3 regions of the Psychrobacillus sp. MER TA 171 genome follow, and region 1 is predicted to be linked to each of the others. Evidence: riboswitches for the same ligand, from Rfam matches in the RefSeq annotation. Region 1 holds a riboswitch; each other region holds the start of a gene.
What was found. A riboswitch is a leader RNA that binds a small molecule or an ion and turns the genes downstream of it on or off. The one in region 1 is predicted to bind lysine.
Positions count from the first base shown of each region.

Region 1 (4,232 bases):
ATATAATCACCTATTTTTAATATATCTTAAACACTCATTGTTGTATAGGACAGTAGACTTAACTCAACCTTTAAAAAAACAGAAAAATTATAAAAAGAATTTGACTTTAGAGGAATTTTCCTCCTTGAATATTTCAAAAGTGTTACCTTTGAACCAGTTATTTTTCCCGTACTATCAAGCTTTCTCTTCTATTTGTTTCTCTTTGTAATCTAACTGTAAAATTACATCCAATTATTAAGGGATGATTTATAGGACTTTTTTATTTTACTATATTAATAGAGTAAAAAAAGAAAGGAAGATTACCTTGTTTAAAACTAAATTAAAAGTTGCTGCAGTAGCAGTCGCAATTTCTTTATTATTACCACTAACTGCATTTGCAGCTAATACCTATACCGTTGTATCAGGAGATTCTCTTTGGAAAATAGCAGTAAAAACACAAACCGGAGTTTCAGAATTAATTGAGAAAAATCCTCAGTTAGAAAATCCAAATCTTATTTATCCAGGACAAAAAATTAATGTTCCGACAAAAGATTCTTATAACATTGAACAAGATGTAATTAAACTTGTAAATGTGGAAAGAGCAAATGCTGGCCTGTCTCCTTTAAGCTATGACTGGGAGCTAGGAAGAGTGGCACAATATAAATCACAAGATATGCACGATCAAAAATATTTTAGCCATACAAGTCCTGTTTATGGAACTCCATTTACAATGATGAAGAATTTTGGAATTAGCTATAAATCAGCAGGAGAAAATATCGCACAAGGTCAAACGACTGCGAAAGCAGTAGTTAAAGCTTGGATGAATAGTGAAGGACATAGAGCCAATATCTTAAACAAAAACTATACTCATATTGGGGTAGGTTACGTGAAAGACGGAAACTATTGGACTCAAATGTTTATACAAAAATAATTGATTTAGGGTGGGAATGACGACGTAAGTGTTGTCATTTCCACTCTTTTAGCTTACGGCCTATGTCTGCCCTTCAAAGTGTAGATGTAGGCTATTTTCATTTCTGTTTATGTTCCATGTGAAACTTTTCCTTCGATATCAACAAAACAAAAAAGAATTAAATAAAGTCTGCAAAAAGAAAACGGTCTACTCTCTCGTTTCCTTTACTTTTTGATATTAAGTGAAACCTTAGTTATCTTTTTCCGTATTAGATGATAAATACTTACAATGTTATAAATTGGAGGTAAACAGATCCATGAATGTAGAGAAATTTATATCGCCCAAAAATTTTGGAGAAGTATTCCTATATGGAAACCATGAAGAAATTTATAACCAATGCGTCAAAGAATTTAAAGAGCTAGTATCACTGGACCAATTTGTTGATTTAGCCATTACCTTTAATCAGGAGGTTGAAAGCTACCAAATGATTAAAAATACCGAGATTGGTTATTCAACTCAGTATTTATGGTTAGATAACAATAAGGAGAGAATAGTTAGTGTAACCTTTGATACGGCTAACTACATCCAGGGCATAGTATTAAAACCTTATGTAACCTTCCCCAAAAGCGATCAACGTTACACCAAAAATAAATATATAATGCCTATTAAAGAAGAATGGTTTGTTTTCTGGGGTGGGACGAATGAATTTCTTAACTATCATTACGTTTATGAATCTCAGCGCTATGCATATGATTTAGTGAAGATGAAGAATGGTCAGACGCATAAGGATAATAGATTACTCAATGAAAGTTACAATGCTTTTGATAAAGAGGTAGTTGCGCCAGCAGACGGTAAGGTAGTAAAGGTTATAAATGATATTGTAGATAATATTCCCGGAGAAATGAATGAAAAAGAACCAGCCGGAAACTATGTCATTTTGGAGCATGAAAATAGAGAATATAGCTTGCTTGCGCATTTCAAACAACATTCTATAGTAGTAAAAGAAGGAGACGCGGTGAAGCAGGGGCAAACAATTGGCCTTTGTGGAAATTCTGGAAACTCCTCTGAGCCTCATATACATTTTCAGGTGATGGATTCGTCTGATTATGTGAACTGCCATTCTATACGTATAAGTTTCTATGATGGGGTGGAGCCAATTCAAGGCGATACAGTAACGACCTACAAACCGAACGAAAAGTCGAAAATGGATGTCTTTGACAAAGTGGAAAATACATTTACTTTAGCAGATTTTTTCTTATTTATTCCCCGTATTATAGGTTCATTTTTTAAATAAGATTGTTCGTTTCTATTTAGAATGATGAAGTTTAAAAAATAGTAATATTTTGATTAATCAATAGAATGTTTGTTGACAGATGAAAATCTCTATTGTAGACTATGAACAACTAATTGAATATAACCTCGCTTTTATAAGTGAGGTAGAGGCGCGATATTTAACAGTCCTTAGAGGAGCTTGAGAAGCTTAGATACTAAGGAGAAGGAAATGTCGCCGAAGCTTGTAATAAACTCATTATTACATGCTGGGTCTGCAGTGAAGAATTGCAGGACTGTCCATTATAAACGTCCCGGTTTATAATGGTGTGCTATCTCATTGGGAAAAGTAGAGGATTTAGGGCAACCATACATTATGACCTGAGTCTACCTCAAGTCTTTTTTTGTACGGTTGTCCTTTTTGTATGGTTGCATACATATAATAACTTTAAAAAAGGAGATTACTAGAGATGAAAAAGAGACTATTTACATTCACATTTTTACTATCCATTTTTTTATTGCTTGCTGCTTGTGGAACTAAAGAGGAGGGAAGCGTTGGATCAGCATCTGCCCAAGATACATTTACAGTAGGACTAGAGGCAGGATATGCACCCTTTAACTGGACTCAAATGGATGACAAAAACGGTGGAGTAAAATTGGACGGTAACGCAGAGTATGCTGGTGGATACGATGTAGAAATTGCTAAAAAAATTGCAGAAGGCTTAGGTAAAGAACTGGTAATTGTTAAAACCGAATGGGACGGTCTAGTTCCAGCTTTAACTTCGGGTAAGATTGATGCAATTATTGCTGGAATGTCACCAACAGCAGAGCGTAAAAAAACAATCGATTTCTCTGAAAACTATTATACTTCCAACTTTGTTATGGTTGTAAAAAAGGGCGGAAAATTTGAGGATGCCACTTCCATTCAAGACTTTAATGGAGCAAAAGTTACAGGCCAATTAAATACTTCCCACTACGGAGTGATAGATCAAATTAAAGGTGTAAAAAAACAGCCTGCATCAGATAATTTTCCAGCAATGCGTGTAGCACTGGAATCCGGCATGATCGACGGTTATGTATCTGAACGTCCTGAAGGAATTAGTGCTTCCTCTGCAAATGATAACTTCAGCATGGTTGAATTCGAAGAAGGATTTATTGCAGATGAAGAAGAAACAGCTGTTGCAGTAGGATTGAAAAAAGGTAGCGATTTAACAGATAAAATAAATGAAATATTAGCAGGAATTTCAGAAGAAGAACGTCAAGAAATTATGGATAATGCTATTTCCAGTCAACCAGCTGCAGAATAAGTATACTAACGGCTGCTAATAAAAGCAGCCGTTTCATTTTTTAAAGTACTTACTTCACTTGGTTAGTGGATGTTCAAGGCAACAGAATGTGTAAGGAGGAAGACAATGAGTTTAGAATGGATTATCTCCATTATTACCAATAACTGGCCGATGTTTTTGCGTGGAGCAGGAGTAACCCTGTTGATTTCTATTATAGGAACTATTGTAGGAGCAATCATTGGATTATTAGCAGGCGTTATTAGGACCATCCCACTACCTGAAAAGAGGGTAAGTAGATATTTTTTAAAGCTGGTTAATCTTATTCTATCCATCTATATAGAATTCTTCCGAGGGACACCAATGATCGTCCAAGCCATGGTCATCTTTTATGGATCATCACTGGCCTTTGGGTTAGACATGGATCGTTTACTAGCAGCAATTTTTATTGTATCTATTAATACGGGAGCATATATGGCTGAAATTGTTCGTGGGGGAGTCATTTCAATTGATAAGGGACAATTTGAGGCATCACAAGCGATAGGGATGAATCATATACAAACGATGCTATATGTTGTGTTACCCCAGGTTATCCGTAACATACTTCCAGCAACCGGCAACCAATTCATCATTAATATTAAAGATACCTCTGTTTTAAATGTGATAGGGGTAACGGAATTATATTTCCAAACGAAGTCTGTAGCTGGAAACAACTTCAGATATTTTGAGTCATTCTTTGTAGCTTGTATTTTATACTTCATCATGACGTTTGCTGTTACATTAATCTTACG
Region 1 is NZ_JAMAWN010000010.1:130,627-134,858, reverse strand. It holds gene pgeF (peptidoglycan editing factor PgeF) at 1-2, opposite strand, end outside; gene safA (SafA/ExsA family spore coat assembly protein) at 242-910, shown strand; gene M3627_RS11475 (M23 family metallopeptidase) at 1,206-2,183, shown strand; lysine riboswitch at 2,319-2,501, shown strand; gene M3627_RS11470 (transporter substrate-binding domain-containing protein) at 2,629-3,465, shown strand; gene M3627_RS11465 (amino acid ABC transporter permease) at 3,571-4,232, shown strand, end outside.

Region 2 (4,232 bases), on a different contig from region 1:
AGGCTTGCGCTCATGTTGTTCTTTTGGTGGCTTACATGATGTCACGATTCCATCCCCCATTTCAAATAATCTGACTTCACTGTTGTCAATGTACCATATTATTTGAATTCAAACAACCTTCTAAAAAAGCTAAATAGAATACTTGTTCCCACTTTTATTACTAAGGGTCCAAAACCCAAATAATAGAATGAGGATTCCTACTACTGTTATTAATCCTATCATGACAGAGCCTGTCAATCCTAATACTAAGTATCCGATTGCAGCTATTATCGCACTAGTTATTGCATAAGGCAGCTGTGTCATCACATGATCAATGACATTAACTCCAGCTCCCGTAGCCGACATGATCGTAGTGTCCGAAATCGGTGAACAATGGTCTCCGAAAACTGCTCCTGCCAATACTGCTGCTAATACTGGTAGCAATAGCTGAGGATCGATTGCCATAATAATGCTTGCACCAATCGGAAGCAAGATACCAAACGAACCCCAGGATGAACCTGTAGCAAAGGCCATAAAAGCAGTCAGCACAAACAGTAATACTGGAATAATACCTACTGGGATATTATTTTCTGTAACAATCGTTGCAAGGAATGCACCTGTTTCTAAGGCTGTAATAAGGTAAGATAATGCCCATGCGAATACAAGAATCAAAATGGCAGGAAGCATAGATTGAATGCCTGTACGTAAAGCCTTCCACACGTAGCTCATGTTAGCATTTGGGTTAACCTTGAATTGGCGAGCGTATAACAGGAAAGCTAAAATACTTGCTACCAATCCAGCTATAAATAATGAAAAAGGAACATCTGTATTTTCAAAGATGACAAATATATCTAAACTTCCTCCGGACAACTGATAGCCCGTCCAGAACATCAACCCTAACGTCACCACTACTAGAGAGATGATTGGAAGTAATAAATCGATCACTTTCCCATACTGATTGTCAGGAAAATCTCCATCCATATCTCCCGGATTAGTTTTATTAGGATCAAATAATACTCCTGTTTCCTTCGCACGCTTTTCATGCTTCTTCATCTCAAATAAATCAAAATCTGTCCAAGCCGTAAAGAATACGATCGCCAAAGTAGCTATTACATAGAAGTTCATAGGCGCCATTGTGATAAAAGCTTCTAGCGGAGTATATTCTGTTACAGCATGTGTTGTGAAAATAACACCTAGCTGGCTTATCAAAAATGCTCCCCAGCTAGAAACTGGTGAGATTACACATATCGGTGCTGATGTAGAATCGATGAAATAGGCTAGCTTTGCACGAGAAACCTTATGCGAATCCGTAATTGGTCTTGCAATTTGCCCTACTGCTAATGCATTAAAATAATCGTCCACAAAAATAATGATTCCTAAAAAGGCTGTTAATAGTTTAGAGCCTCTTTTCGTTTTAATTCGCTTGATCGCCCAATTAGCGAAAGCTGTGCTTCCTCCTGACAGGCTGACAAAAGCAGTAACTACACCTAACAAGAGAATGAACAATAAAATATATATGTTATATACATTTAAACCCCCATCCCAAAAAGAGATTTTAAAGGAATTCCATAACATTAACAAAGATCCAACAGGGCTAAATTCCTCTACTAGTAAGGCTGCAGAAAGAATACCTGCTCCTAACGATAACAAGACCCTTTTTGTCAATAAAACCATGATGATTGCCAATAGCGGTGGCACTAACGAAAAAATTGTATTCTCCAAAACTGTTCCTCCTTGAAAATAGAAAAGCCAACCTATAGTATTTTATAGGTTGGCTTATACATGAAATTTTAGTTATAACACTTTGTTTCACTTTTGTAGCTCCCCATCTATATGTCCCCATATACATGACAGTGTTATTCTTGTTCAAAATAACCCCAACTAAGCATCCTTGACTAGACATACTTAGTTTCGGCAAAACTTCCTTTCTATTACGATCCTTGGAGTCACCCTCCCGTAACATACTATTAAGCAATGCGGCCTCTACCTATTTATTATTCATTTTTATCTATTCTAACAGTAATTTAAGAAAAATGAAGTTTTTTTAATCTTCCGGTAACGGTATAGGTACCTCCACCGATGGAGCAGCCGACCCATCCCCACCTGTATAAATGTGAGGAACCTGCCCTTGAACTAGACCCATGGCTACTGGTATATTCTGTTCCACTACACTCATTTTACTAGCAAGCGGGACGATGATTTGTACATTCACCTTAATGTGGATACTAATTTCTACATACGCATTATTAATACCGAACTCGGTAATAGTAGGCACCACATTTGACTGAACGTTTCCGATCACGTGGAATCGAATAGGTATTTTTGGACCTAAGTTCCCGATCAAAGGTATATTCGTTGCTTGCCCCATCGGAACAAAAAATACGACTCCACCTTGGTCTTCCATTGTTTGCTTATCATACTCAATATCATCCAAGTAAGGAAGACTTGATAAATTCCCTTGTTCAGCCTGTTCTAAATGGGATTGTACTAAACTATTTGTATCAGATAGCACTCGGTTAATAATTTCTGTATTGAATTTGGTTGTGACCATATTTTTGCTATCCGAAGGAACCTCTTCAATAATATCGTTTACATCTAGAACATTTGCCGTACGCGAGTTAATCGCCTTACTTATTACCATAGATGCAATCTTGTTCGTTTGCACTTCAGCATATTGTAAGTAAGTGGGAGTTAGTTGCGCATTTATATAATAGAATACCCAAGCCACTGACAATAAAAAGCATGTTAAAAAGATGGCTAATTTGCGTTGAGTGCTAAAAAATATGAAACGCTTCTTCTTTTTGCGATAAAACAACGAAAAAACCTCCTCATTACTTTTATGTAACGAGGAGGTCTATTATGCCCTACATTTATGCTCTTCCTTTATTCCATACCATTTTATAACGTCCCGAATAGTTTCTGGCATAATATATTGTTTCTTCGCGGTCTTAAAGGAAGGAAAGAAAAATCCAAAAGTAAACATGTCTAGCGTCGCCAGTCGGTACGTTTGATGTAGCGTTAATGGCTCACCTTTAATCAAAAGCTGCCCATGCATATCTTGTTCAACCTGTTCAAATAAAATAGCCCCTAAATACTTACCACGAAATCCGAGACCCTTCACTTCTAAATTTGGCCATTTTTCGTTTTTTGAAAGCTCCATCACCTCTAGCAGCTCAGCTCCACTTAATGTAACGATACATGGATTAATGGGGTGAGGCAGGCATTGATGTAGATCCCAAGCAGTGACAGGTCCCTCCGGTAAATCCTTTAAGAAAATTCCTGCAGGAAACATGGCACAATCTGCATTCGTGTATGCTAGCAATGCCTTTCCAAAGAAATTCGCTAACTCAGACCCATTGAACCACTCTTTTTTTAACAAGGAATTGCTTGTAAAAACAGGATAAGATAGCTTTTCTTTACCGATTCGCTCCCAATTTTCCATCGTGTGTCCTGCATTTTGAGGGACTGGCAACTCGTCTGTAGGGTAGACAACAGCCTGTTTAGAAACAACTCTTTTCATGGAATGGTCATATTCAAGACTCACATAGCCCACATACATCCCAAATTTCCCTGTAGCGGCCTGCAATGTATTCCCAACCATTTTCCCTTCCTCGAACAAATGATGCGTGTGTGCTCCTAAAATTAAGTCCAGAGACGGTATCAGCTCACATAGCTCTTCATCCTTAGACTTTCCTAAATGAGACATACAAATAAGGACATCGACATGAGGAGAAATCTGATCAGCAACTGCCTGCAGTCTAGGAAGAGGATCCTGCAATCTCCACCCAAGCTTTTCATAATAAACACTATAATCCGCAGTAGCAGCTATAATCCCAATTCGTATTCCAGAGGCCGTCTGATGAATTTTATAAGGCTTCACCCACCTAGGGATATTCCCTTCCAAATCCGTAAAATTGGAAACTATGACCTCGAATTTAGCCTGTTCATATAATGAATCCAATTCTTCGTGACTCAATGTGATTCCTTCATTGTTTCCAATCGTTGCATAATCATATCGGGCTTCATTTAAGAGCTTCACGTTCCCCTTCCCAAGTGTCCCCTCTGTGTATATATTCGAGCGATCCACATGATCACCGATATCTAATATCAGAGAGGAATCGCTTGCATGCTTTTTACGTCTTTCAGAGAGAAAGTGATGGATAGACGGCCAATTTTCTAAATGACTATGCAAATCATTTGTATGATAAATATGAATGGTCTCTCTCAGCTTTCTCACCTCTTTTTTATGCGGG
Region 2 is NZ_JAMAWN010000022.1:45,998-50,229, forward strand. It holds gene lipA (lipoyl synthase) at 1-60, opposite strand, end outside; gene M3627_RS16530 (Na+/H+ antiporter NhaC family protein) at 130-1,701, opposite strand; lysine riboswitch at 1,790-1,973, opposite strand; gene yunB (sporulation protein YunB) at 2,024-2,794, opposite strand; gene M3627_RS16540 (bifunctional metallophosphatase/5'-nucleotidase) at 2,837-4,216, opposite strand.
Region 2: it holds a riboswitch for lysine, as region 1 does, so the genes downstream of both, M3627_RS16530 (Na+/H+ antiporter NhaC family protein) here and M3627_RS11470 (transporter substrate-binding domain-containing protein) in region 1, are expected to answer to the same signal.

Region 3 (4,232 bases), on a different contig from region 1:
GCGTAAAAGAAATTGAAGAGGAAACATACACCGAAATTATTCATGGAATCTCTAGTTTTTTAAACGGTGGCCATGCAGCGGTCAAGAAAGAGCTAACTGAAAAAATGAATGCAGCAGCAGAACAGCTGGAGTTTGAACGTGCAAAAGAGTACCGCGATCAAATAGCACATATTGATCAAGTGATGGAAAAACAAAAAATGACGATGAATGATTTCACAAATCGTGATATTTTCGGATACACAGTAGATAAGGGATGGATGTGTGTCCAAGTGTTTTTTGTACGTCAAGGAAAGTTGATAGAAAGAGATGTTTCTCTTTTCCCAATTTACCGTGACCCGGAGGAAGAATTTCTTACCTTTTTAGGTCAGTTCTACTCCAAACCAGAGCATATTAAACCAAAGGAAATATTTGTACCTAATACGACTGATTTAGAGTTAGCCTCTGAGTTGTTGGAAATGAAGGTTATTATTCCTCAAAAGGGTTCCAAAAAGAACCTAGTGGATTTAGCGCAAAAAAATGCTGCGATAGCTTTGAAAGAAAAGTTCCACTTGATTGAACGACAAGAGGAACGAACTGTAGGGGCATTAGAAGAACTAGGTAGTCTTATGGGAATTGCTATGCCAAGCAGAATTGAGGCCTTTGATAATTCTCATATTCACGGTACCGATGCGGTTTCTGCCATGGTTGTATTCGTTGATGGCAGAGCATACAAAAAAGACTATCGGAAGTATAAAACGAAAACTGCAGCAAAGCATGATGACTATGGCGCGATGCGTGAGGTCGTTCGTAGACGTTACACTCGTGTGCTAAAAGAGAGATTGCCTCTACCTGATTTAATCATTATTGATGGAGGTAAAGGACAAATAGAAGCAGCGAGAGAAATTATAGAGGATGAACTTGGCTTAGATATTCCAATTGCAGGACTAGCAAAAGATGCCAAACATCAAACATCCTCCTTGTTATATGGTGACCCATTAGCGATTATCCCGATGAAAAGAACAAGTGAAGCATTCTATCTTCTTCAAAGAATTCAAGATGAGGTCCATCGATTTGCAATTACTTTCCATCGACAACAGAGAGGGAAACATACAATTGCCTCCTCGTTAGATGGAATTGAAGGAATAGGTCCAAAACGGAAGAAAATGCTTCTTAAGCATTTTGGCTCCCTCAAACGAATGCAAGCTGCATCACGAGAAGAACTAATAGAATCTGGACTCCCTAGTAAATTAGCCGATAATCTAATGGCTCATTTTCAGAAAAATTTATTGTCTTCTGAATAATCTTATGTTATCTTTAAAACAATTTAATATTCACTATTCAAACAGTGAAGGTAGAGGTGCGAATTGCAAGAGTACTAATCGTGAGGATGAAAGATCCTACGACCGATTAAGAAAGGGTTGTTCGCCGAAACATAGAAAAGCTTTTCCTTTCCTATGTTGGTTCTGTATTTAAGAGATGCAGGACTGTCAGAATATATATATTCTGGAGGGCTATCTCACATGGGCAATCATTGTTGACCGTGTATGAGAAGAGTTAGCTTTCCGCAAATATGTGGAAAGCTTTTTTTATTGTTTAGGAAATTATAAGATTATGAACCTGTGGATAAGTTGATGTCTAGCGCAAGCAGCCTTGCCCCTCAGGGCAGGGATAGGCGCTTGCGCTTTTCTTGTTGTCCGCTCAAGGAGATAAAGGGGAGATAGGTTAATGAGTAAAATTGTGATGAAATTTGGTGGAACCTCTGTAGGCTCCATAGAGTTAATTGGTAACGTAGCAAAAAGGGTACAACTAGAAAAGGAGAAAGGACATGATATCGTCGTAGTTGTATCTGCAATGGGAAAAACAACAGATGACTTAGCGGAAATGGCTAGTAAAATCACTAACAATCCAACAAAAAGAGAAATGGATATGTTGCTTGCTACAGGAGAACAAGTCACTATGTCCTTACTAGCTATTCAGTTAAATGCACTTGGAGTAGAGACGCTCTCTTTAACAGGTTGGCAAGCAGGGATAGTTACGGATGAAGTACATAGAAATTCAAAAATTAAGCAATTGGATGGCCAGAAGATAAATGAGCATTTAATCGCTAATCGAGTAGTAATTGTGGCCGGCTTTCAAGGTATGTCGGAATTAGGGGAGATTACTACTTTAGGGAGAGGAGGGTCAGACACTACAGCCGTCGCCATAGCTGCAGCTATCGGAGCAGACATTTGTGATATTTATACGGATGTAGATGGTGTTTATACGTCAGATCCACGCTACGTATCTCATGCAAGAAAACTAGAACAGCTAGAATATGATGAGATGCTGGAGTTAGCTCATTTAGGAGCTGGAGTGCTGCACCCAAGAGCAGTGGAATTCGCAAAAAACTATAAGATTCCATTACGAGTACGTTCAAGCTATGAAGAAACGGAAGGAACCATTTTAAAGGAGGAAGTAGATGTGGAGAATAATTTAGTAGTACGAGGGGTAGCTTTTGAATCAGATATAGTACGTTTAACGATTGAGTATACAGTGCCTTTTAATGGTTCACTCGCTTCCATATTTACTACCCTTGCCAATAACCATATTGATGTAGATATTATTGTTCAGTCGATTGTCGAAGGAATGAAGCCTACCGTTTCCTTTTCTATAAAAAAAGAATCTCTTTCGGAAGCAATTCACGTTTTAGAGAAAACGAAACAGAATCTAGGTTTTACCTTTGCGGATTTTGAGGTGGGTTTAGCTAAGGTATCTATTGTAGGTTCAGGGATGGTATCTAATCCTGGTGTCGCTGCACAAATGTTCGACCGATTAAGCAAGGAAAACATACCAGTTAAAATGGTTAGTACCTCAGAAATAAAGGTTTCAGTTGTAGTGCCTCAAGGCAATATGATTCAAGCAGCGAATGCACTCCATGATGAATTTGATTTGGCTATAAATTAAGTAATAATTATAGGCTATGTTAAAGGGCAGGGTTGATTTATGATACTAAGAAATCTTAAATCAGAGAGTAGAATTGATTTTTCGCCCCAGCCTGACGCTTTCCTCGGGGTAAGCGATAAGCCACCACCCACAGCAATCGCGCGTGGTTGTGATGGCTTATCTGTCTCACTCATCCCGTAGGAATCGCCGTCTGGTGCTTCAATGAATTAATGGGAACAGCTTTAATGCATGGATAAGTGCTTATAAATTTACTCGCATAAACAAAGCTTAAAACTGTCACCAACCCCAATTTCACAATCTATTTATGTTCTTAATAGCCATTTGAAAGTTCCTTTGTTTATGTTTAAAGTCACTATTAAAAGAATTGTTAGTCAAAATCAACCAATAACTTTAACAAAGCTTTATTAAAAAAAGAGAGGAAGATGGAAATTGCTCCATCCTCCTCTTTATGTATCTTTAGCGTTTACTTTTTAAGTCCCATTTAATATGGAAGGTGACCAACCCAGTTTTTTTTACAAACTCATCATAGCATTCAGTTTCATAGCCATCTATTTTTTGCTTCTGCTCTGCAAGAAAGCCAGCCTCTAATCGGTGACATCTATTAATTCCACTTTGAGGAAGATTGTATGTTTCTAGCGTGTAATAGGCCGAATCTTTTGATGTTTTATCTAACTCAAGCCTTCCCCAGCCAGCCTCTTGGAAGAAAGAGATGGCTTCTTCCATTGAATAGAGTGGAAACTTTCGTGCAAGGTCCTTACCTGCCCAGTACAATATTTCTTTTTCATGTTTTCCGAGAATAGAAGTGAGCACGTGATCTCTTATTATTTCATATCCAAAGGAAGTTACATGTGAATGTTCTCTTTCATTCAAACAGCAACCCTTCTTTCCAAAGATAAATAAAAACTATAATCTATTCTAGCATAAAATATTTTCACTGGGAGAGAATACTTTGTGAAAAAATAAACTAATCATTATATAGGTGAGTGTCAGAAAGATGAACAAAATCAGGAAACATACCTTGACGCTCTAAAATGTTGAGAGTACAATGGATATGTCATAAATTCGTAACAAGAAGGTGTGAACATGTGATGATTTATTATTCTATTACAATAGTTTAATCATCGCTAATTGGAAATTTGAGGGGGGTTACTGTTTTGTCGAAAGATCGCGAATTTTTCATGCGTCGATTACATTCTTTACTTGGTATTATTCCAGTTGGATTATTTCTGGCGCAACATTTAGTAGTAAACCATTTTGCTACAAGAGGTGAAGAAGCCTTTAACACGGCATCACATTTCATGGAGAGTCTA
Region 3 is NZ_JAMAWN010000005.1:82,368-86,599, forward strand. It holds gene uvrC (excinuclease ABC subunit UvrC) at 1-1,280, shown strand, start outside; lysine riboswitch at 1,324-1,501, shown strand; gene M3627_RS06845 (aspartate kinase) at 1,705-2,922, shown strand; gene M3627_RS06850 (YslB family protein) at 3,379-3,792, opposite strand; gene M3627_RS06855 (succinate dehydrogenase cytochrome b558 subunit) at 4,077-4,232, shown strand, end outside.
Region 3: it holds a riboswitch for lysine, as region 1 does, so the genes downstream of both, M3627_RS06845 (aspartate kinase) here and M3627_RS11470 (transporter substrate-binding domain-containing protein) in region 1, are expected to answer to the same signal.